DNA from 4 places in the Rhizobium sp. SVR5-9E genome. Region 3 is predicted to be linked to each of the others. Evidence: predicted binding sites of a transcription regulator. Region 3 holds the regulator's gene; each other region holds the start of a gene.

Region 1 (5,306 bases), on a different contig from region 3:
CGCTGACGCCGGAAATGACGGCGATCCAGTCGGTCGTGCCCACGCCGCGCCCGGGCACTCCGCCCTCGCCATCGACCCAGCTTGCCTTCGCGGCGACGACGCCGCAGAGTGGCGCTCTGGCCGCCATTGCTTCCATTGGCGCGACGCAGCGCTCGATGTCGGACTTCACGTTCGACGAGTCCGCCCCGATGGATCCGCCGGCCGCGCCGCCGATGTTCAGCGACAGCGACGTCGACACCGCTCCCACCGTTGAAAAAAGCTTTATCAGCAAGCTGATCAGCAAGTACTCGAAGCTCTACGAAGTCCCTGAATCGCTGATCCATCGCGTCGTGCATCGGGAAAGCCGTTACAATCCCAACGCCTACAACAAGCGCGGTTATTTCGGCCTGATGCAGATCAAGTACAACACGGCGAAATCGATGGGCTATGACGGCCAGCCCAACGGCCTGCTCGATGCCGAAACCAACATCAAATATGCCGCGAAATATCTGCGCGGCGCATGGCTCGTTTCGAACAGCAATGAAGAAGACGCCGTCAAGCTCTATGCCCGCGGCTACTACTACGATGCAAAACGCAAGGGCATGACGGACATCGCCCAGGGCACCTACTAAAAACCACCCCGCCTGTAATGCCTAGTCAACTGGCCGGCAGCGCGGCCAGCACCTGTTTCAGCAGCACCTGCGGCTTGTAGCCTAGCGAGCTTGGCGTCAGCCCCATCCGGACAAACACGAGATTGGCGGAAGGCACGATTGCCATGCTCTGCCCGTCGTGCCCTTCCAGCCAGAATGTATCTTCCGGCAGCCCGGCCTCGGTGCTCGTATCGCCGCCCGGGGCAGCGAGCCATGCCTGGCCCTGAGTATATGTGCCGCCCGACGACCGGGTCGGCGTGCGCATGAAGCCGACGAATCCTTCCGGCAACAGCCGCTGGCCGTTCCAGACGCCGTCCTGCAGCAGAAACTGTCCAAAACGCGCCCAGTCATGCGCCGTCGCGTAGAGATACGAACTGCCGACAAAGGTGCCCCGAGCATCAGCTTCGAGAACCGCGCTCGACATACCGAGCGGTCTGAAAAGCGCGTCAGTCGGATAGGCAAGCGCCTTCTGCTGGCCGCCGATCCAATCCATCCATATCCGCGACAACAGGACCGATGTGCCGCTCGAATAGCGGAAACGCTCTTCCGGCTCCGCCTCCAATGGCGCATTGGCGGGAAGCGTAACCATGTCGGGGTCGAGATAGAGCATACGCGTTACATCCGCGACGCTGCCGTAATTCTCATTGAAGGCAAGACCGCTCTCCATCCCCAGCAGGTCACGGAGCTTGATGCGTGACCGCTCATCGTCCTTCCACTCCGGCAACAGGCTGGTCGTTTCGAAATTGCCCTTTCCTTCGTACATCGCGCGACCGACGAGCGCCGCGTTGACGGTCTTGGTCATCGACCAGCCGAGCAGCGGCGTCTTTGCGCTGAACCCTTCGCCATAGCGTTCCGCGACGATCCGGCCATTGTGAACGACGACGATCGCGCGCATCTGCGGACCGGCGAGCGCCTCGTTCGCCAACAAAGACGCCAGTTCTCCATCATTGGCGGCGGCAACGCCCTCGCCTTCCGGCCACAGGGCGGTGTTCTCCTCGGCAGGCGGAACTGGATCCAAGGGCGTGGCTTTGGCGGCAGCCTCGAAATCGCCGTCAGGCACGCTCGTGCAGCCGAAAACCCCGCGATAGAGAGCATAGCTGGGTGCAAAGAGACCAAGGATGCGCGCCGTCACACGCCCCTGCTCGCGATCGACCGAAACGCGTATCAGGCGCAACAGCGGATTGCCGGGCGCTTGCACATCGTTATTGAGGACTGCCTGCGGATCCCGTCCTGCCATGAACACGTTCGAGCAGACGATCTTTGCTGCATAGCCGTCACCGACGCGCAGGAGCTCCGGTGGCCGAACATAAAGCCAGATCGCCCCACCAGCCACGATGGCGACGATGGTTGCAGTGAGCGCCTTCAGGGTACGCCGAATAGGTCGCATATCATTCCCTCCACGAACGGAGAGAAGCAGGAAACGCTTTCACAAAAAAGAGCATGACGACGTAAACGGCGTTTCGTGACAGTCAATTCCTGTAGAAAGCCTACCCACAGTCTGCGTCATCAAACTGTAGCAGGGACGCGCTACACGCCCTGAACGCTAAAAGGGTGACAGACTCATATGACGGAATTTGCACCGGATACCGGCTTCCGCAAGAACCGGAAACTCAAGGACGCTCTTCTCCGCCACAAGGCATTTTCCAAGGACGGCTTTTCGGAACGGCTTTTCGGCCTGCTCTTTTCCGGCCTCGTCTATCCGCAGATCTGGGAAGATCCGGACCTCGACATGCAGGCCATGGAACTGCAGCCGCACCATCGCATCGTCACGATCGGCTCGGGCGGCTGCAACATGCTTGCCTATCTTTCCAAGGCACCCGCCTCCATCGACGTGGTCGATCTCAACCCGCATCACATCGCGCTGAACCGCCTGAAGCTTGCCGCCTTCCGGCATCTTCCGAGCCATGCCGATCTCGTCCGCTTCCTCGCCATGCCCAACGAGCGCTCGAACAGCCATGCGTTCGACCGCTTTCTCTCGCCTAGCCTCGACGAAGCGACGCGCTCTTATTGGAACGGCCGCAAGTTCGGTCGCCGCCGCATCACCGTCTTCGACCGCAACATCTATGAAACCGGCCTGCTCGGCCGCTTCATCGGCGCGGCCCATCTGCTCGCCCGCCTGCACGGCGTCGATCTCCGGCAAATGACGAAAACCGGTTCGATCCGCGAACAGCGGCAATTCTTCGACGAGCAGGTTGCGCCGCTCTTCGAAAAACCCGTCGTGCGCTGGATCACTGGACGTAAGAGCTCCCTTTTCGGGCTCGGTATCCCGCCGCAGCAATATGACGAACTTGCGAGCCTCGCCGCCGATCAGTCGATCGCGCCGGTGCTGAAGCATCGCCTCGAAAAGCTCGCCTGCCATTTCCCGATGCGCGAGAACTATTTCGCCTGGCAAGCCTTCGGCCGCCGTTACGCGGCTGCAGACGAAGGCCCGCTTCCGACTTACCTGAAGCCGGAGCACTACGAAGTGATCCGCGCCAACGTCGATCGCGTCAATGTCCACCATGCAAGCTTCACCGAGCTTCTCGCCGGCGAGCCGGCCGCCTCCCGCGACCGCTATGTCCTGCTCGACGCGCAGGACTGGATGACCGATCAGCAGTTGAACGATCTGTGGGCGGAGATCAGCCGCACAGCCCGCCCCGGCGCCCGCGTCATTTTCCGGACGGCTGCCGAAAAGAGCGTCATCGAAGGCCGCCTTTCTGCGGCGATCCGCGACCAGTGGGAATATTTCGAGGAGAAGTCCCGCGATATGACCGTGCTCGACCGCTCGGCGATCTATGGCGGCTTCCACATCTACGGGAAGAAGGCGTGACCGAGATCCGCACCATCGTGGAGAGCAAAGCAGAAAGACATGCCAATCTGATGGATGGCATGTATCGCTACCAGCGCCACGTGTATGATCTGACCCGCAAATACTACCTGCTCGGCCGCGACCGGACGATCCGTCATCTGGATGTTCCGGAAGGCGGTACGCTGCTGGAAGTCGGCTGCGGGACCGGCCGCAATCTGGCGCTCGCACATCGTCACTTTCCCCGCGCCAAGCTCTACGGCCTCGACATTTCGCAGGAAATGTTGATCTCGGCGCGCAAGACCTTCGCCACGAAAGCCACGATTCCTGACTTTCGGGTATCCGATGCCACGGCGTTCACGCCGCGAGAATTCGGGCTCGGCGGTTTCGACCGCATCCTGATTTCCTATGCGCTTTCGATGATTCCCGATTGGCAACGCGCGGTCGATGCCGCAATCGCCGCATTGAACCCGGGAGGACAGTTGCACATCGTCGATTTCGGCCAGCAGGAGGATTTGCCGCGCTGGTTCCGGACGATGCTGAAGGCATGGCTTGGAAAATTTCATGTCACGCCACGAGCCGATTTGCGCGAAGTTCTGGAAGCGCAAGCTCATGAAAATAAGGCGAGATTGTCGTTCGAGCAGATCGGCCGGGGCTACGCCTGGCGGGCGTCTATTGTCTCCGAGCGTTCATAATTAGCTTGAAACTAACCGATTTTTTACGTTGATATGCTGGAATGAGGGGGATTCCTCTACTGAAACTCGTCATTCGAAGGTCAGACTGTGGGGCAAGCAGATCACTCGGCTCACGACGGGACATCCATGCGCCGGCTTTTGTTATGCGTCCTGCCTTTGGCGTTGATGCTCGCCGGTTGTACGTCAGCGGGATATGATTATCTCGATACAGCATCCGTAAAGCCGCAGACCCGTTTCAAGGATTCCGACCCGCAGGATTTCGGGGCCAACCACCCGAACCGGAACGAAATCCACGGCATCGACATCTCCAAGTGGCAGGGCGATATCGACTGGCAGACCGTGAAGAATTCCGGCGTCGCGTTTGCCTTCATCAAGGCAACCGAAGGCAAGGATAGGTTCGACCCGCGCTTCAACGAATACTGGCAGCGTGCCCGCGCTGTCGGAATCCCGCATGCCCCCTATCACTTCTACTATTTCTGCTCGTCCGCCGACGAGCAGGCCGACTGGTTCATCCAGAACGTCCCGCGGGAATCGATGCGGCTGCCGCCGGTCCTGGACGTCGAGTGGAACGGCGAATCGCCGACCTGCCGTTTCCGGCCCGATCCCGCAACGGTTCGGGCTCAGATGCAGCGCTTCATGGACCGCCTGGAAGCCTATTACGGCAAGCGGCCGATCATCTATACGTCAGTCGATTTTCACCGCGACAATCTCGCGGGCTATTTTCAAGACTATCACTTCTGGGTGCGGTCCACCGCCAAGCATCCGGAAGTCACCTATGCCGGACGCCGCTGGGCTTTCTGGCAATACACTTCGACCGGCGTGATCCCCGGCATCAAGGGGCCTGCGGACATCAACGTGTTTGCCGGTTCTGCCAAGAACTGGACCAATTGGGTCGCAACCGTCTCCAAGGACCGAAATTCGTAGCAACGTCCGCTGATCTTTCTTGCTTCCGTCACATTCATCTGTGAAAGAGCGAGACATTTCTTTCGGATATAAGGACGACCCAATGCACCGCTCGCTCGCAAGCCGCTCTGCACTTGCTCTTTTGTTTGCAGTCACCTCAGCCGCCACAGCGTTTGCTCAGGAGCAGGCAATGGCTCCGGCGGCGTCCGCTGCCCCGTCCGCGGCGCCTCAGGCTCCTGCCGTGGCTTGTGGCGGTGATCTCTCCGAGTTTCTGGCTGGCGTGAAGGCAGATGC
Region 2 (5,306 bases), on a different contig from region 3:
TTTCGCCGAGCAGTTCGAGCCAGACCGGCCAGCGCCAAAACCACTCGGCAAGGTCGGATCCGAGCGTTTCAATACGCAAGTGCGGCAGCGTCTTGTAGAGATATTCGCCGAGGCGGGGCAGGGAGGCCCATAATTTCCAGGTGGTGATGCGCTCACCTGAGGGCAGATTGACCTCGGTCATGTCGAAGAAGCCGCCCGTCCAGGCCGTCAGCAGAACAGCGGCAGCAACGAGCGTGAGCGAAACAAGTTGCACGGTTTTGGCGCGGCTGCGGACAAGGCGGTATTCGGCTTCGAATCGGCGGATGGTGATGGAGGGTGTCGCGGTCGTCATATCGGATCCTGGTCGTGGGAGCGCCGGATGGAACGGCGCTCCCGTGCATGACGTGGATGAGGGATGTCAGCCGTTGCGGCGCTGCTTCTTCAGCCAGTCGCGCATGTCGACGATCCACTGGTACCGCTGGTGGTCGACGTCGACATAACCCTTGGAGGTGGAGTTGTCGCCACCGCTCATTTCCTTGAAAGCGTCAGGCGCCTTTTCCGGCGTTGCCTTTACCGCCGCCTTGACCTCAGCAATCATGTCGGCGGGCAGGTTGGTGCGGGTGGTGAACGGGCCATTGGTGATTTCCGGCGACTGCCAGATACGGCAGATCTCGCCCTTCGGGATCATGCCCTTGGATTCCATGCGCTGCGGGATGCCGCTAACCTCGTTGTTGACATAGGTCGCAGCGGCGTCGAACTGCTTGTTGGCGACGGCCATGACTCCGGTTTCGTGGGCGCCGGAGAAGGGAATGGCCGAGAAGAAGGTTTTCGGATCGTAGCCTTGTTTGACGAGGTTGTAGAAGGGCACGGCATAGCCGGACGTCGAATCCGGATCGGCAAACGCCAGCACCTTTCCCTTCAGGTCGTCGACCGACTTGTAGCCGGAATCGCAACGAACGGTGATGACCGAATAGTAGCCGGTCGAGCCGTCCTGTTCCTGGTTTGCGAGCAGCGGTTCGACGCCGCCATTCGTCTCGGTATAGGCGGCGGCATAGGCCGAGGAGCCTAGGAAGGCGAATTCGATCTGGTCGGAGGCGAGCGCTTGGATGACGCCGTCATAATTGCCGGCGGTGAAGATCTCGACCTTCACGCCGAGTTCCTTTTCCAGATATTGCTGGAAGCCGACGCGGCGTGCGATGCGGTCCTTTTCGTTTTCGCCTGAGAGAACGCCGAGACGGATCGTCTTGTACTGGTCTTTCCAACCGTCGGCATGGGCCTGGCTGGAAAGGGCAAGTGCAGCCGTTACGGCCGCAAGCATGAGGACGTTTTTCATTCCAACTCTCCTGTTGCAAAAGGAAAGCCAGCGGCCTAACGGAGCCGCGGGCGAAACTCATACCGCCTGGTAGACCTTCTCTTTTACGGTTCGACCTGCGTTGAATGAGGTGGATGTCACGGCCTCGTCGATTTCTGCGTCGAAATCGTCCGTACCGTAGATTTCGCGGACCCGTTCCTGAGTCAGATCCGCCGGTGCGCCGTCAAAGCGCACCCGCCCGGCCCGCATGGCTATGATGCGTTCGCAATAGTTGCGAGCAGTATCGAGCGTATGAAGATTGACGAGAACGGTAATGCCGTCCTCGCGGTTGACCTTGCGCAGCGCCTCCATGACGCGCGTCGCATTGGCCGGGTCGAGCGACGCGATCGGCTCGTCGGCAAGCATGATCTTCGGGCTCTGGACCAGCGCCTTGGCGATAGCGACGCGCTGTTGCTGTCCGCCTGATAACGTGCCCGCCCGCTGCAGCGCCTGTGGCACGAGGTCGAGCCGGTCGAGCGCACGGATCGCCATTTCCTTTTCCTCATCCGTGAAGCGGCGCAGCATGGAAGAGACGAACCCGTGTTGGGCGACGCGGCCGATCAGCACGTTGGTCAGGACGTCCATGCGCTCGATCAGATTGAACTGCTGGAACACCATGGCGCAGGAGGCACGCCAGAGGCGCAACTCTCGGCCGCGCAACTTGGTGATGTCCTTGCCGTCGAACATGACAGTGCCGGATGTCGGATCGATCAGGCGGTTGATCAGCCGGAGTAACGTCGATTTGCCCGCCCCGCTGCGACCGATGATGCCAACCATCTGCCCGGCATCGATCGACAGATTTACGTCGTCGACTGCGTGTGTTTGACCGAATTTCTTCTTGAGGGAGTGAAGTTCAAGCACCGGAAGACCTCTGCTTGTCAGAAACGTCAAAGACGCAACTGAATTATACTTAAATGCCAGCCTATGAAATGGAATATAGCATTCCCGTATGACAGTTTTATTAAGTAATTTCTCAATATTTGTCGGTAGTTACACTGTTTTCATCAAGTAATACATCCGAACTTTCCGGATGTATTTTGTCAGGAGGGAGTTTACACGGCCCTTCGGCATCAGGCCGCTTACGCAGCCTGTTGGAATCGCGAAACAATTCCGTCCGAATAGACCTGTTTGCCCCGGCAGAAGGTTGCCCGTACCCGCGGAAGGCGGCCGTGTTCGGCGATGACGAGATCGGCACGCAGTCCGATCTCGATCACCCCGCGGTCTGTAAGCCCGAGCGCCCTGGCGGGGTTGGCGCTGACCAGTGCAACAGAAGCCGGCAATCCGCCCGATCCGGCATCCGCAAGCGCGATGGCCGCCGGAAGCATGGCGGAGGGATGGTAGTCGCTCGCCAGGATGTCGAGAACGCCGCGTTCATAGGCTTCGCGGGCAGAAAGATTGCCCGAATAGGATAGTCCGCGAAGTGCGTTCGGCGCGCCCATCGCGGTCGCAAGTCCGAGCTTGCGGGCCTCCTGAGCGGCGGCCATCGTTACCGGAAACTCGCTGATGCGCGTCCCCAGCCCCTCGACGATTGCGACCTTCTCGATGCTGTCATCGTCGTGGGAGGCGATGATGACGCCATGGTCGCGCGCCGTCGCAGCGATGCCCTGCAGATTGTCGACCGCGTCATTGTTCTGGGCGCGGTTTTCCATGCGTTCGCGCACGCGCTGGGCAGCCTGCTCAAGGGTGATCTTGTTGTTGCGCGCGATCGTCTCGATATGCCGTTCGACATCGCGATACTGGCCCTGACCTGGGGTATGGTCCATCAGCGATATGAGATCGAGGGCGCCGGCTCGCAGCAGATCTTCGATCACGACGCGGGCGTGGGTGAAGGTGATTTCGAAGCGCGCATGAACTCTATGGTCGATCAGAAGATCGTTTTTTCGGAGCTCAACGAGGGTCTGGATGATCGAGCGTGAATGTTCTTCCGAGCGAATATGGCCGTAGCTGCTGTTGGCATGGAAGGACAGGGCCGCATAGGCGGTGGTGATGCCGTTGCCGGCGAGCTTCTTGTCGAGCTCGAAAATGCCGAGCTCCAGCGGAAAGCGCACATTCGGCCGCGGCTCGATCTCGCGCTCGATCATGTCGCCATGCATGTCGATAAAACCCGGAAGCAGAAGCCTGCCATCGCCGGCAATATCGGCCGAAGCCACTGGCTCCTCTCTGATGTCAGCGATCATGCCATCTTCGATCCTAATTGCGCCGCGCGGTATGGTCCTATCGCGCAGCACGATTTCGAAATCACTCAACCACATTCTCTGCTCCATCGTGGATCTGTTTGGTTTGAAGGCTGATTTCGCGGTCGATGAGATCCGCGACATCGTTGGGGTGATGAAAGACGCCGATCATCGCGACACCCGCGGCTTTCAGCTCGGCGAGACGTGCAACAAGTGCGCGGCGCGCATTCTTATCGAGCGAAGCGGTCGGCTCGTCGAGGAACAGGAGCCGCTGTGGCAGGATGAGCGCACGCGCCAGATTGACCTTCTGCTGCTCGCCGCCGGAAAAGGTGGAGGGGTAGGCGGCCCAGAGTCCAGGCTTGACGCCGAAGGCGGAGAGCCAGCGGCGGGCCTCTTCGATCGCTTCGCTATAAGGTCGGCCGGCAAGGCGCAGCGGTTCGGCGACCAATTCTTCGGCCGCTACGCGCGGTCGCGCCTGCAGGAACTGCGTTACGAAGCCGATCTCCCGGCGCCGCAGGAGAGCGATATCGACATCGGCTGCTACCGTCAGGTCGATGACGCCTTCGCGCGTGTGGTAATAGGCATGGCCTGATCGCGGCAGATAGGAACGGTAAAGTGTGCGCAGCAGGGTTGATTTGCCGGCGCCGTTTTCTCCCGTCAGCAGGATGAATTCGCCCTCGCGCAGCTCGAAATCGACCTTGTCGAAGGCGTGCAGCGTGCGTTTGAGATGATGCATCTCGAAATGCTTGGCCAGCCCCTGGACAGAGAGGATCGTTTGCGCGGGAGCGGCAGGATGTGTGTGCATGTTCACCGGGTCAGCCTCCTGTCAAAGCTTCGCATGCACGAGCTGTTGCGTGTATTCATGCTGCGGATCCTGGAAGATCTGGTCGGCGAGGCCCTCTTCGACGGCTTCGCCGTTGCGCATCACCATGACACGGTCCGCCATGGTGCGGATAACACCGAGATCATGCGAAACGATGACGATAGTGATCCGGCGCTCGCGCTGCAGCCGCTTCAGCGTATCGAGCACCAGCGCCTGGACGCTCACATCGAGCCCCGTCGTGGGCTCGTCGAGCAGAAGTAGGGCCGGTTCGAGCGCGATCGCCTTGGCAAGCTGCACGCGCTGCTGCATGCCGCCGGACAATTCTGCCGGGCGGGCATCCATGCGCGCTACCGGAAATTCCGAGGCATCGAGCGCGCCTTTCGCGCGGGCGCGAAGCACAGCAAAATTCCGCTCGCCGGCAATCAGCAGCCGCTCGGCGACATTGCCGCTACTCGTATGGTTCATTCGGAGACCAAGATGCGGGTTCTGGTAAACGATGCCGATATGGCGCGCCCGCAGCATCCGCCGCTCGAAACGGTCGAGCGTGAAGAGATTGAGGTCTTCACGGCCGGGAAGCGCCAGCCTGTATTCGCCGTCATCGGGCCTGTCTTCGAGGTTCATCATTCTAAGCAGCGTCGATTTGCCGGAGCCGGATTCGCCGACGATGCCCAGCACTTCGCCGGGATAGACGGTGACGTCGACGCCGCGCAGCGCCTGCACGTCACCGAAGTTCTTGCGGATGCCGTTCATCGTCAGGATGGGCGAGGACAGCATCAGCCGCGGCGGCTGGCGCCCGGAGGCGGAAAGATTTGCGGCGGTCATTGCTCGATCCTGCCTTGCTTGTAATAGGTTTCGCCAATGGCGACGGTCTCACCTTGCCCCTTGCGGATGTGCTTGACGCCGTACTGGCTGTCGGAGACTTCAAAACTCGAGGAGCCGTCGTCCTGCGGCAGTTCGTTCATGAAGTAGCCTGTTACGC
Region 3 (5,306 bases):
TTTTCCTGGCGATCCTGCTGTCGACGGTTGTTCGCAACGGCTACACGGCCTTCCAGCAGACGGCGATCACGCTGCCGGTCGAATTTACCGAGAAGACCATCGATCCGAGCAACAAGCGCGCTACCGATCCGTCAGTGCTGATCGCGGCAAACTACGGGGCGCTGCTGCGCGATGCGATTGTCAAGCAGCTGAAGCTCAACCCTTCCAGCCGTCCGGACGTCCGTGACGCGACGGCCATGCTTTCCAAGGGCGCGCCGATCCAACTGCGCGACACGGTCGTCGCCGATCCGTCGCTCATTGGCAAGACCGTCAACGTCACGGTTCTGGCTGATGCCAATGTCGATAGCGCCAACAAGGGGCAGATCGATCTCTCTGTTGATGAGAAAAACCGCAAGGTGAACGACAAGCAAGTCGGCTGGATGAACGAACTGAAGGCAAGCGGTGCGCTTTTCAAGAAGTTCAATACCGGCCTTTTCACCAACGGCAATTCCAGCCGCCCGGAAGCTGCCGGCCTCGGCGTGGCTCTGGTCGGCTCGCTCTACCTGATGTTGATCGTTCTGGTTCTTTCGCTGCCGATCGGCGTTGCCGCCTCGATCTACCTTGAGGAATTCGCCACCAAGAACAAGGTGACGGATCTGATCGAGGTGAACATCAATAACCTCGCGGCCGTGCCGTCGATCGTTTATGGGCTGCTCGGCCTCTCCGTCTTCATCAATTTCGCCGGCCTGCCGCGTTCGGCTTCGCTGGTTGGCGGCCTGGTGCTGTCGCTGATGACCTTGCCGACGATCATCATCGCCACCCGTGCCGCGCTGCGCGCCGTGCCGCCGTCGATCCGCGCGGCTGCTCTTGGCCTCGGCGCCTCGAAGATGCAGATGGTGTTCCACCACGTCCTGCCGCTGGCGATGCCCGGCATCCTGACCGGCACGATCATCGGCCTGGCGCACGCGCTTGGCGAAACGGCGCCGCTTCTCCTGATCGGCATGGTCGCCTTCGTTGCAAGTGCGCCGGCCACCCCGCTCGATCCGTCCACGGCGCTGCCGGTGCAGGTCTATATGTGGGCCAACGAAGCAGAACGCGCCTTCGTCGAACGCACCTCTGGTGCCATCATCGTCTTGCTCCTGTTCCTGATTGTCATGAACTTTGGAGCCATTCTCTTGCGCCGTCGCTTTGAGCGTCGCTGGTAAACGGAGTACATATTCATGAACATGTTAACCGAAGCAGCAGTTGAGAAGGCTCTGGACAAACGAATGAATACGATCCCGTACAAGATGATCGGCCAGGACGTCTCGGTTTACTATGGCGACAAGCGTGCGCTTTTCGACGTGAAGCTGAACATCCGCGAAAACACCGTTACCGCACTCATCGGCCCGTCCGGCTGCGGGAAGTCCACCTTCTTGCGCAGTCTCAACCGTATGAATGATACGATCGACAACTGCCGCGTTACCGGCAAAATCACTCTCGACGGCGACGATATCTACGATCCGGATATCGACGTCGTCGAACTTCGTGCTCGCGTCGGCATGGTCTTCCAGAAGCCGAACCCTTTCCCGAAGTCGATCTATGAGAACGTCGCCTACGGTCCGCGCATCCATGGTCTTGCGAAGTCGAAGGCCGATCTGGACCAGATCGTTGAACACAGCCTGCAGCGCGCCGGCCTTTGGAACGAAGTCAAGGATCGCCTGCACGAAACCGGCACCGGGCTGTCCGGCGGCCAGCAGCAGCGCCTCTGCATTGCCCGCGCCGTTGCCGTCAGCCCCGAAGTCATTCTGATGGACGAGCCGTGCTCGGCGCTCGATCCGATCGCCACCGCGAAGGTCGAAGAGCTGATCCATGAGCTGCGCGAGAATTTCACGATCGTCATCGTGACGCACTCCATGCAGCAGGCTGCCCGTGTTTCGCAGCGAACCGCTATGTTTCACCTCGGCAATCTCGTCGAGGAGAATGATACCGACAAGATGTTCACCAATCCGGACGATCAGCGCACCCAGGACTACATCATGGGCCGCTTCGGCTGATCTTTGGCGTCAGAAATGTAGAGACAATCAAGGACGTTCCCCATGGCATCGACACATATTTTTTCTGCGTACGACGACGATCTCAAATTCCTGTCCCGCCGCATCTCGGAGATGGGCGGACTTGCCGAACAGATGGTATCGGACGCTGTCCGAGCGCTGGTGAATAGCGATACCGCCTTGGCGCAGAAGGTCATCTCGGACGACGTGATCCTCGACCATGCCGAGCGCGAGATCGGCGAAAAGGCGGTGGTCACGATTGCACGCCGGCAGCCGATGGCTTCCGACCTTCGCGAAATCATGGGCTCGATTCGCATCGCGGCTGATCTCGAGCGCGTCGGCGATCTCGGCAAGAACACTGCCAAGCGTGTCATCGCCGTTCAGAGCGCCGGCGTTCCGCGAAAGCTCGCGCGCGGCCTGGAGCACCTTTCCGAACTGGCGCTCGTCCAGCTCAAGGAAGTGCTCGACGTCTACACGAGCCGAGCGGCCGACAAGGCCAAGTCGATCCGCGAGCGCGATGAAGAAATCGATGCGATGTACACTTCGCTGTTTCGCGAGCTTTTGACATACATGATGGAGGATCCGCGCAACATCACCAGTTGCACGCATCTTCTCTTCTGCGCGAAGAATATCGAACGCATCGGTGACCACGCCACCAATATTGCCGAAACCATTTATTACATGGCGACCGGTGCCCAGCCGGAAGGCGAGCGTCCGAAGGACGATACCGCCAACACCGTCGGCGCGGTAACGGAATAACCTCCGAATCCGGCCCCCAGGAGACAGTAATCGAATGATCCCGAGAGTTGCAGTCGTTGAAGACGAAGAGGCACTCAGCGTGCTCCTTCGCTATAATCTTGAAGCCGAAGGTTTTGAAGTTGATACCATCCTGCGTGGTGACGAGGCCGAGATACGCCTTCAGGAACGGACGCCGGACATTCTGATCCTGGATTGGATGCTGCCGGGCGTGTCCGGCATAGAGCTCTGCCGCCGCCTTCGGATGCGGCCGGAGACCGAGCGTCTGCCGATCATCATGCTGACAGCCCGCGGCGAGGAGAGCGAGCGCGTGCGCGGTCTTTCGACCGGAGCTGACGACTATGTCGTCAAGCCGTTCTCGACACCTGAACTCGTTGCCCGCGTCAAGGCGATGCTGCGCCGCGCCAAGCCCGAGGTCCTCTCCACGGTCCTGAAATGCGGTGACATAGAGCTCGACCGCGAGACCCATCGTGTTCATCGCAAGAGCCGCGAAGTCCGGCTCGGCCCGACCGAATTCCGCCTGTTGGAGTTCCTGATGTCGTCGCCCGGCCGCGTTTTCTCGCGCTCCCAGCTTCTGGACGGCGTCTGGGGCCACGACATCTACGTCGACGAGCGCACGGTCGATGTCCATGTCGGTCGCCTGCGCAAGGCGCTGAACTTCTCCAACATGCAGGATGTCATCCGCACGGTCCGCGGCGCTGGATATTCGATGGAAGCCTGATTGCCGCTCCCATGAGGAAATAAAAAACGGGCCGCGAGGCCCGTTATTTTTTGTCTCTTATCCGGCTTAGTTTGCGCGGGCGGCTGCCCGGCGGCGCTCGTTGACCGGCTGATAAGCCAGGCGTTGATGGTAGCTGCAATAGGGAGAAGAGTCGTTGCTTTCGCAGCCGCAGAAATGGAAATCATCCTTCAGCGGATCGCCGACCGGCCACTTGCAGGTGCGTTCAGTAAGCTCGGTCAGGCCAAGACGGCGGGAAATCGGTACGACCACGTTCGCGGCCGGACGATATTCCATTTCCGCCATCAGGTCGACTTCGATCTCTTCCTTGAGCATCGTCGCGCCCAACTGGCGCGTGACCGTGCGGGTTGCAATCCGCGAGGCATAGTTCGGCGCGCGGGGAGCCGAGGTATTGCGCTTCGGCGCGCGCACCGTCGTCGCAGTGCCGCCGGCTTTGGCGCGGCCGGGAAGGCTAAGCCTGTGGACCTTGCCGATGACTGCGTTTCTGCTCACGCCGCCGAGCTGTGCGGCGATCTGGCTCGCGCTCAGCCCTTCGGACCAAAGCTTCTTGAGTTTTTCGACACGCTCGTCTGTCCAGTTCATGCCCTGTCTCCGATTAGCGTTGTGAAGGCAGAATCCCTCACCATTGCCTCGGATGTGTCCGAAGCAGGAAACGCTTGACTAATTTTGGTGACTAGTTCCGCCGCATGCAGTCTAGTAATTGAGTTTTAACCTAGTGTGAGGCTGACTCCGTGACAAGAGTCGCGGGAATCCGGATGAATCGAATTTCAAGTTTTCCCCAACTTGCTGGCCGTGCGAGTCATTTCTGCAACATTAGCTGTTAATAAAATAAGTTCCTTTGGCTTTATGTTGCAGCACGCGGTAAACTCGCAGTTTGTTGACATTGCAGTGCGAAAAGTAAATAGTGTCACTCGCCGCCGAAAGGCGGCATTTTTAATTTTTTGGACCCGGTTTTTAGCCGGAGTCCGGTTGCCCCAACCTCGACAGGAGACCGCGCCATGGCTGAAGCCGCGCCGCTATATGACACCTATTCTCGTGCCCCTCTGCGGTTCGAGCGAGGTGAGGGCGTCTGGCTGATAACCGAAAGCGGCGAACGTTATCTGGACTTTGGGGCAGGCGTTGCCGTGACGTCGGTCGGCCACAGCAATCCGCACGTCGTCCAGGCTTTGAAGGCGCAGGCCGACAAGGTCTGGCACCTATCGAACATCTATGAAATTCCCGGGCAGGAAGCGCTTGCAAAGCGGCTGACGGACGTCACTTTCGCCGATAAGGTGTTCTTCACCAATTCAGGGGCAGAGGCGCTCGAATGCGCGATCAAAACGGCGCGCCGATATCAGTATTCCAAGGGCCATCCCGAGCGCTTCCATATCATTACCTTTGAAGGTGCCTTCCATGGCCGCACGCTGGCGACGATCGCTGCTGGCGGCCAGGAGAAGTATCTGGAGGGTTTTGGCCCGAAGTCGCCGGGCTTCGACCAGGTTCCCTTTGGCGATATCGAGGCAGTCCGAGCCGCCATCACGGACGCGACCGCCGGCATCCTCATCGAGCCGGTACAGGGCGAAGGCGGCATCCGCCCGGCGACCAACGAGTTCATGAGGGCGCTGCGCCAGATTTGCGACGAGAAGGGCCTGCTGCTGATCCTGGACGAGGTTCAGACCGGTGTCGGCCGTACGGGCAAGCTGTTTGCCTACGAATGGTCCGGCGTCACACCGGACATCATGGCGGTCGCAAAGGGTATCGGCGGCGGCTTCCCGCTTGGCGCCTGCCTTGCGACGGCGGAGGCAGCCTCCGGCATGAAG
Region 4 (5,306 bases), on a different contig from region 3:
ACGCGATCTTTCGCTTGCCTATTCGCCGGGCGTCGCAGTGCCGGTCAAGGCGATCGCTGCCGACCCGGGTACGGCTTATGACTATACGACACGCGGCAATATGGTCGCCGTCATCTCCAACGGCACGGCGATTCTCGGTCTCGGCAACCTCGGGGCGCTTGCCTCGAAGCCGGTGATGGAAGGCAAGTCCGTTCTGTTCAAGCGCTTCGCCGATGTCGATTCGATCGACCTCGAAATCGACACGGAAAATGTCGACGAGTTCATCAATTGCGTGCGCTTCCTCGGCCCCTCCTTCGGCGGCATCAATCTGGAGGATATCAAGGCTCCCGACTGCTTCATCATCGAGCAGCGGCTGCGCGAGTTGATGGATATCCCTGTCTTTCACGACGACCAGCATGGAACGGCGATCATTGCGGCCGCCGGCCTCATCAATGCGCTGGAGCTGACCGGACGAGACCTGAAGACGACGAAACTCGTCTGCAACGGCGCCGGGGCCGCGGCAATCGCCTGCGTTGAACTCATCAAGGCGATGGGCTTCAATCCGGAGAACGTCATTCTCGTCGATACCAAGGGCGTGATCTATCAGGGCCGCACCGAGGGCATGAACCAGTGGAAGTCGGCGCACGCGGCCAAGACCAAGGCGCGCACTCTGGAGCAAGCCATGAAGGGTGCGGATGTCGTTTTCGGCCTGTCCCAGAAGGGTGCTTTTACGGAAGACATGATCCGCTCGATGGCGGAACGGCCGATCATCTTTGCGATGGCCAATCCCGATCCGGAAATCACGCCGGAAGAGGTCGCTCGCATCCGCGATGATGCCATCATGGCGACGGGGCGCTCCGACTACCCGAACCAGGTGAACAACGTTCTCGGCTTCCCTTACATCTTCCGCGGTGCGCTCGACGTGCGGGCAACGACGATCAACGACGAGATGAAGATCGCTGCCGTCGAAGCACTTGCCGCTCTGGCGCGCGAGGATGTGCCGGACGACGTCGTTGCCGCTTACCAGGGCAACCGGCCGCGCTTCGGAGCGCAGTATATCATTCCGGTTCCCTTCGATCCGCGCTTGATCTCGGCGATCCCGGCGGCGGTGGCGGAGGCTGCGATCAAAAGCGGTGTCGCCCGCAAGGCGATCACCGACATGGCCGGCTATCGGCGCGAGCTTTCGGCCCGGCGCGATCCGATCGCCTCGACGCTCGCGAGCCTCTATGAGCGGGTTCGCCGGCGCCCGAAGCGCATCGTCTTCGCCGAGGCAGAAGAGGAGCAGGTCCTGCGCGCGGCGATGTCTTATGCCAACCAGGAGCTCGGCACCGCAATCCTTCTCGGCCGCGAAGACCTGATAAGGGCAACAGCGGAGCGTGCCGGCATCGACCTTAACCGGCCGGGCCTCGAGATCGTCAACGCACGCATTTCGACCCGTGGCGAAGTCTATATCGATTATTTGTATGCACGATTGCAGCGGGACGGTTATCTCCACCGTGATGTGACACGCCTCATCCATAACGACCGCAATCATTTCGCCGCCTGCATGGTCGCGCTCGGCGATGCGGATGGCATGGTCACGGGCCTCACCCGCAACTATTCGACGGCGCTGGAAGACGTGCGCCGCTGCATCGATGAGAAGCCGGGCCACCGCGTGATTGGCGTTTCGCTGGTGCTTGCGCGCGGCCGCACGGTCTTTGTTGCCGATACCGCGGTTCACGACATGCCGACCGCCGAGGCACTCGCGGATATTGCCGAGGAAGCGGCAGGTCTTGCACGCCGCATGGGTTATCACCCGCGCGTTGCGCTGCTCGCCTATTCGAGCTTTGGCCATCCTTCGGGTGAACGCTCGGAGCGCATACGCGAGGCGGTGAAGATCCTCGATAAGCGTCGCGTCGATTTCGAATACGACGGCGAGATGGCGGCTGATGTGGCGTTGAACCGCAGGGTAATGGACCAATACCCGTTCTGCCGCCTGTCTGCGCCGGCAAACGTGCTGGTCATGCCAGCCTTCCACTCGGCCTCGATCTCCACGAAGATGCTGCAGGAGCTTGGCGGATCGACGGTCATCGGCCCGATCCTGGTCGGCCTCGACAAGGCCGTTCAGATCACCTCGATGGGGGCCAAGGATTCCGACATCGTCAATATGGCCGCGATTGCAGCTTACTCGGCAGGGTGATCCCAACAAAAAGCCCGCCTCGAGCTTTCGAGGCGGGCTTTTGATTGAACTTCCAGGAAATCAGCTTGCGAAACGGCCGGCGTCGGCGCCGTAGTAGTTCAGATAGCGATCTGAAATGCTCGCGATCGGCAGCACGATCAGCACATCCGTCGTGTTGAAAGCATGGTCGACAACAGCCGTCGACCCGACCATGGCGCCGAGGCGAAGATATCCTTTGATGAGCGGCGGAAGCGCCATCAGGGCTTTCTTCGGGTTGACGGCTTCCTGCGGCATCAGATCCATGTCGCGCGCCAGATGCGGCAGCGCGCTGACTGCCCATTCGCCCTTGGCAAGAACGGTATGGTGCAGGAAGGAAAGCGCCAGCGCGTGGCTCTCCGGATAGACGCCGGGGAAGGAGGCGCAACCGAACATGGCGCTCATGCCGTGCTTCAGCGCGTAAGCCCAGTTACCCTGCCACAGAAGTTCGACCGTGCGCTTCGTGCGGTATTCCGGCAGCACGCAGGAGCGGCCGAGCTCCATGAAACGCTTGTCCGGATGGCGTGCGAGAAGCTCGTCGATCGCGAATTCGGAAGCCGAGTAAAAACCGCCATTCGCCATGGCTACGTCCTGGCGCAGCAGGCGGTAGGTGCCGACGATCTGGTCTTCCGTATCGCCTTCTATCGAGTTGTCGAGAACAAGAAGGTGATCGCAGAAGGCGTCGTAAGCGTCGAAATCGCGTTCGCGGCGCATGGCTTCCGGCGGGAGCTGTGCCTGCATTTCCTGAACGAAAACCCGGTAGCGCACATGCTGTGCCGCATCGATCTCGCGCGCGTTGCGGGCGAGGCGGGTTTCGAGGTTGCCGATGCGGCCCATGACGTCGCCTTCCTTTGGCGCAACAGGCGTTGCAGGCGGAGCAGCCTCCGCCGTCGTGTCGCGATTAAGGATGTCGATAGACATGCTGATTCTCCGGTTGCCGGCTCATGGCGTGTCATAAAACACTTCTATGCGACAGGAAAGTGACATGGAGTTTACGGAAAATACGCCGTTTTTGTCACCCCGCTCAGAGCGCTTCGGCGCGGCGAGCGGAAAGGGCTGCGACGGCATGGATTTCCGTCAATAGCCGGATTGGGTCGACAGGTTTCAGCATCACACGATTTGCACCGGCCAGTAGTACCTGGCGGCGCGACTCATCCCGGCTATCGGCAGTCAGCACGATCACCGGCACCGGAACGACCTGCAGCCGCCGTTCGTGACCGCGCAACCGGCCGATCATTTCAACGCCTTCGCCGCCGGGCATCGTGAGATCGCTGATGATAATGTCCGGCCGGGTGCTGCCTTCGGCAAGGGCGCAGTCGAGCAGCGTTTCGAAATCTTCGACGTGGTGAACGCGGTGTCCGCCCTTTTCCAGCATGGCACGGATGAGCATCGCATTGATCGGATCGTCCTCGCCGAACAGGACACTCAGCCCTCCTTGCATATTCGGCTCGGGAAGGGCAGCCGCGAAGCCGGGCTGGTTGTCGTTCAGCGCGTCGCGTTTCTCCATTCCGCGCATGCGGCCACGCAGTACGTCGATCAGTGATTGCTCACGAAGCGGCCGGATGAGCCAGGCATCGAAAAGATCAAGCGGGTGGGCGTTGCGCTCTTCCGGGTTGACGAGAAGGGTCTTGCGCAGACCGAGATCAGCAATTTCGACACGGTCGGCGAGGTGCCTGGTAAATTCGGCAGACATGCGGTGATCGACAATAATGTCTGTCGGGCGGTGGCCTCTCGCGGCAATCGCGAGAAGCGTTTGCCGCGCCTCTTCGCCATCGCCCACCAAATGACATTCGCCGCCAAGCGCGACGATCGTCTCGGCGATGGCGGCGCGCGCCGCACCGGCTGGCGCCAGAAGCAGGACAATATTGCCGGCAAGCAGCAATTTGCGCCGGCCACGGCCGTCTTCCGGGATGCCGGCGGGAAAGCGGATCGTGAATTCACTGCCCTTGCCCTTTTCGCTGGCGACAGTGAGCGTTCCTCCGAACTCACGCATGATGCGGGCGGAAATGGTTAGGCCGAGCCCGGTGCCGGCGCTTTTTTCCATCAAGGTTCCTCCCTGCTCGAACTCACCGAAGATCCGCGCCTGCTCGTCCGCCGTCATACCGGGACCGCTGTCCGACACGGTGATCGCCAGGTCGTCGCCATCCAAGGACACGCGGATGAAAACGCCACCGGCCTGAGTAAATTTCACTGCATTGCCGATGACGTTGAAAAGCACCTGGCGCAGCCGGGCAGGATCGAAACTCATGAATTCCGGCACGTCGGAGGAAACCGTCGCGCCAATCTCGATGCCCTTCTCATGGGCGCGGTGGGCCAGCATCTCGACGACGCTTTCGAGAAGCTGCCGCAGCGATTCGCTACGAGGACGAAGCTGGAAGCGGCCGACCTCGATGGTTGAGAAGTCGAGGAGGTCTTCCACGAGCTGGACCAGCGCATGACCGGACTGGCGGATGCCGCCAACATAGTTCTGCTGCTCCTGGGTCATCTGGGCTTGCTCCAGCAGGTGCGTCATCCCGAGAATGCCCGATAGCGGCGTTCTGATTTCATGGCTGACGGTCGCAAGCAGGCGGGATTTGGCGGCGCTGTTATATTCGGCCTTTTGGCGTGCCTCCTCGCGTGCCTGCGTAGAAAGGCGCTCCGCAGTCACGTCGCGGGCGACACTTTGAATCAGCAGGCGGCCGTCTGCGGGATCGCGCGTGACAACGTCATGCCAGACAAAGACGCGCTGTCCTTCCGGCGTCGAAATCTCGACATCGAAGCGATGCGGATCGGCGCTCGGGCGAAAGGCGATGCCGATTTCCTCGCATGTCTGTCCTTTAGGCTTCGGACGTCCTGTCAGGCGGCAAAAAGTGGCGTTGGCGCCGACGATCCGCCGGTCGATCGTGCGGGTTACGGTGATATCGCCAAGTGCATCGTGAACATTGGCGAAGAGCTCCGCGGCATGGCTTGCCGGCAGCGGATTGCCGCTCCCTTGCCGGGGCTTTGTCCGGCGGCCTGCCGCGTAGCCGAAGAGCGCCATAGCGAGGACGGCGAGGCCGATGGCGAACAGTTCGAGCCCACCAGCCTGCCCGAGCATGAGCAGCGCGATAGCCACGCAAAAGCCGAAGCCACCGAGCCAGTAGGAGAGAAGGAT

Evidence for each region. Region 3 encodes PhoB, which activates phosphate uptake and scavenging genes when phosphate is short. Its sites were predicted from a motif close to TGTCATNNANCTGTCAT; they were not measured.
Region 1: a site for PhoB is predicted at 2,131-2,147, ahead of ACPYOJ_RS02255 (BtaA family protein). Genes of this name have one in related genera too.
Region 2: a site for PhoB is predicted at 2,280-2,296, ahead of phnC (phosphonate ABC transporter ATP-binding protein). Genes of this name have one in related genera too.
Region 4: a site for PhoB is predicted at 3,143-3,159, ahead of olsB (l-ornithine N(alpha)-acyltransferase). Genes of this name have one in related genera too.

The regions. Positions count from the first base shown of each region.
Region 1 is NZ_JBNDHS010000002.1:200,323-205,628, forward strand. It holds gene ACPYOJ_RS02245 (transglycosylase SLT domain-containing protein) at 1-611, shown strand, start outside; gene ACPYOJ_RS02250 (serine hydrolase domain-containing protein) at 637-2,016, opposite strand; gene ACPYOJ_RS02255 (BtaA family protein) at 2,194-3,438, shown strand; gene ACPYOJ_RS02260 (class I SAM-dependent methyltransferase) at 3,489-4,109, shown strand; gene ACPYOJ_RS02265 (glycoside hydrolase family 25 protein) at 4,236-5,033, shown strand; gene ACPYOJ_RS02270 (lytic murein transglycosylase) at 5,116-5,306, shown strand, end outside.
Region 2 is NZ_JBNDHS010000071.1:9,664-14,969, reverse strand. It holds gene phnE (phosphonate ABC transporter, permease protein PhnE) at 1-331, opposite strand, end outside; gene phnD (phosphonate ABC transporter substrate-binding protein) at 398-1,312, opposite strand; gene phnC (phosphonate ABC transporter ATP-binding protein) at 1,370-2,191, opposite strand; gene ACPYOJ_RS25180 (alpha-D-ribose 1-methylphosphonate 5-triphosphate diphosphatase) at 2,410-3,582, opposite strand; gene ACPYOJ_RS25175 (phosphonate C-P lyase system protein PhnL) at 3,569-4,309, opposite strand; gene ACPYOJ_RS25170 (ATP-binding cassette domain-containing protein) at 4,331-5,149, opposite strand; gene ACPYOJ_RS25165 (alpha-D-ribose 1-methylphosphonate 5-phosphate C-P-lyase PhnJ) at 5,146-5,306, opposite strand, start outside.
Region 3 is NZ_JBNDHS010000021.1:9,216-14,521, forward strand. It holds gene pstA (phosphate ABC transporter permease PstA) at 1-1,184, shown strand, start outside; gene pstB (phosphate ABC transporter ATP-binding protein PstB) at 1,200-2,015, shown strand; gene phoU (phosphate signaling complex protein PhoU) at 2,058-2,771, shown strand; gene phoB (phosphate regulon transcriptional regulator PhoB) at 2,806-3,489, shown strand; gene ACPYOJ_RS12555 (GcrA family cell cycle regulator) at 3,556-4,089, opposite strand; gene ACPYOJ_RS12560 (acetylornithine transaminase) at 4,506-5,306, shown strand, end outside.
Region 4 is NZ_JBNDHS010000077.1:4,159-9,464, reverse strand. It holds gene ACPYOJ_RS26075 (NADP-dependent malic enzyme) at 1-2,158, shown strand, start outside; gene olsB (l-ornithine N(alpha)-acyltransferase) at 2,219-3,094, opposite strand; gene ACPYOJ_RS26065 (hybrid sensor histidine kinase/response regulator) at 3,198-5,306, opposite strand, start outside.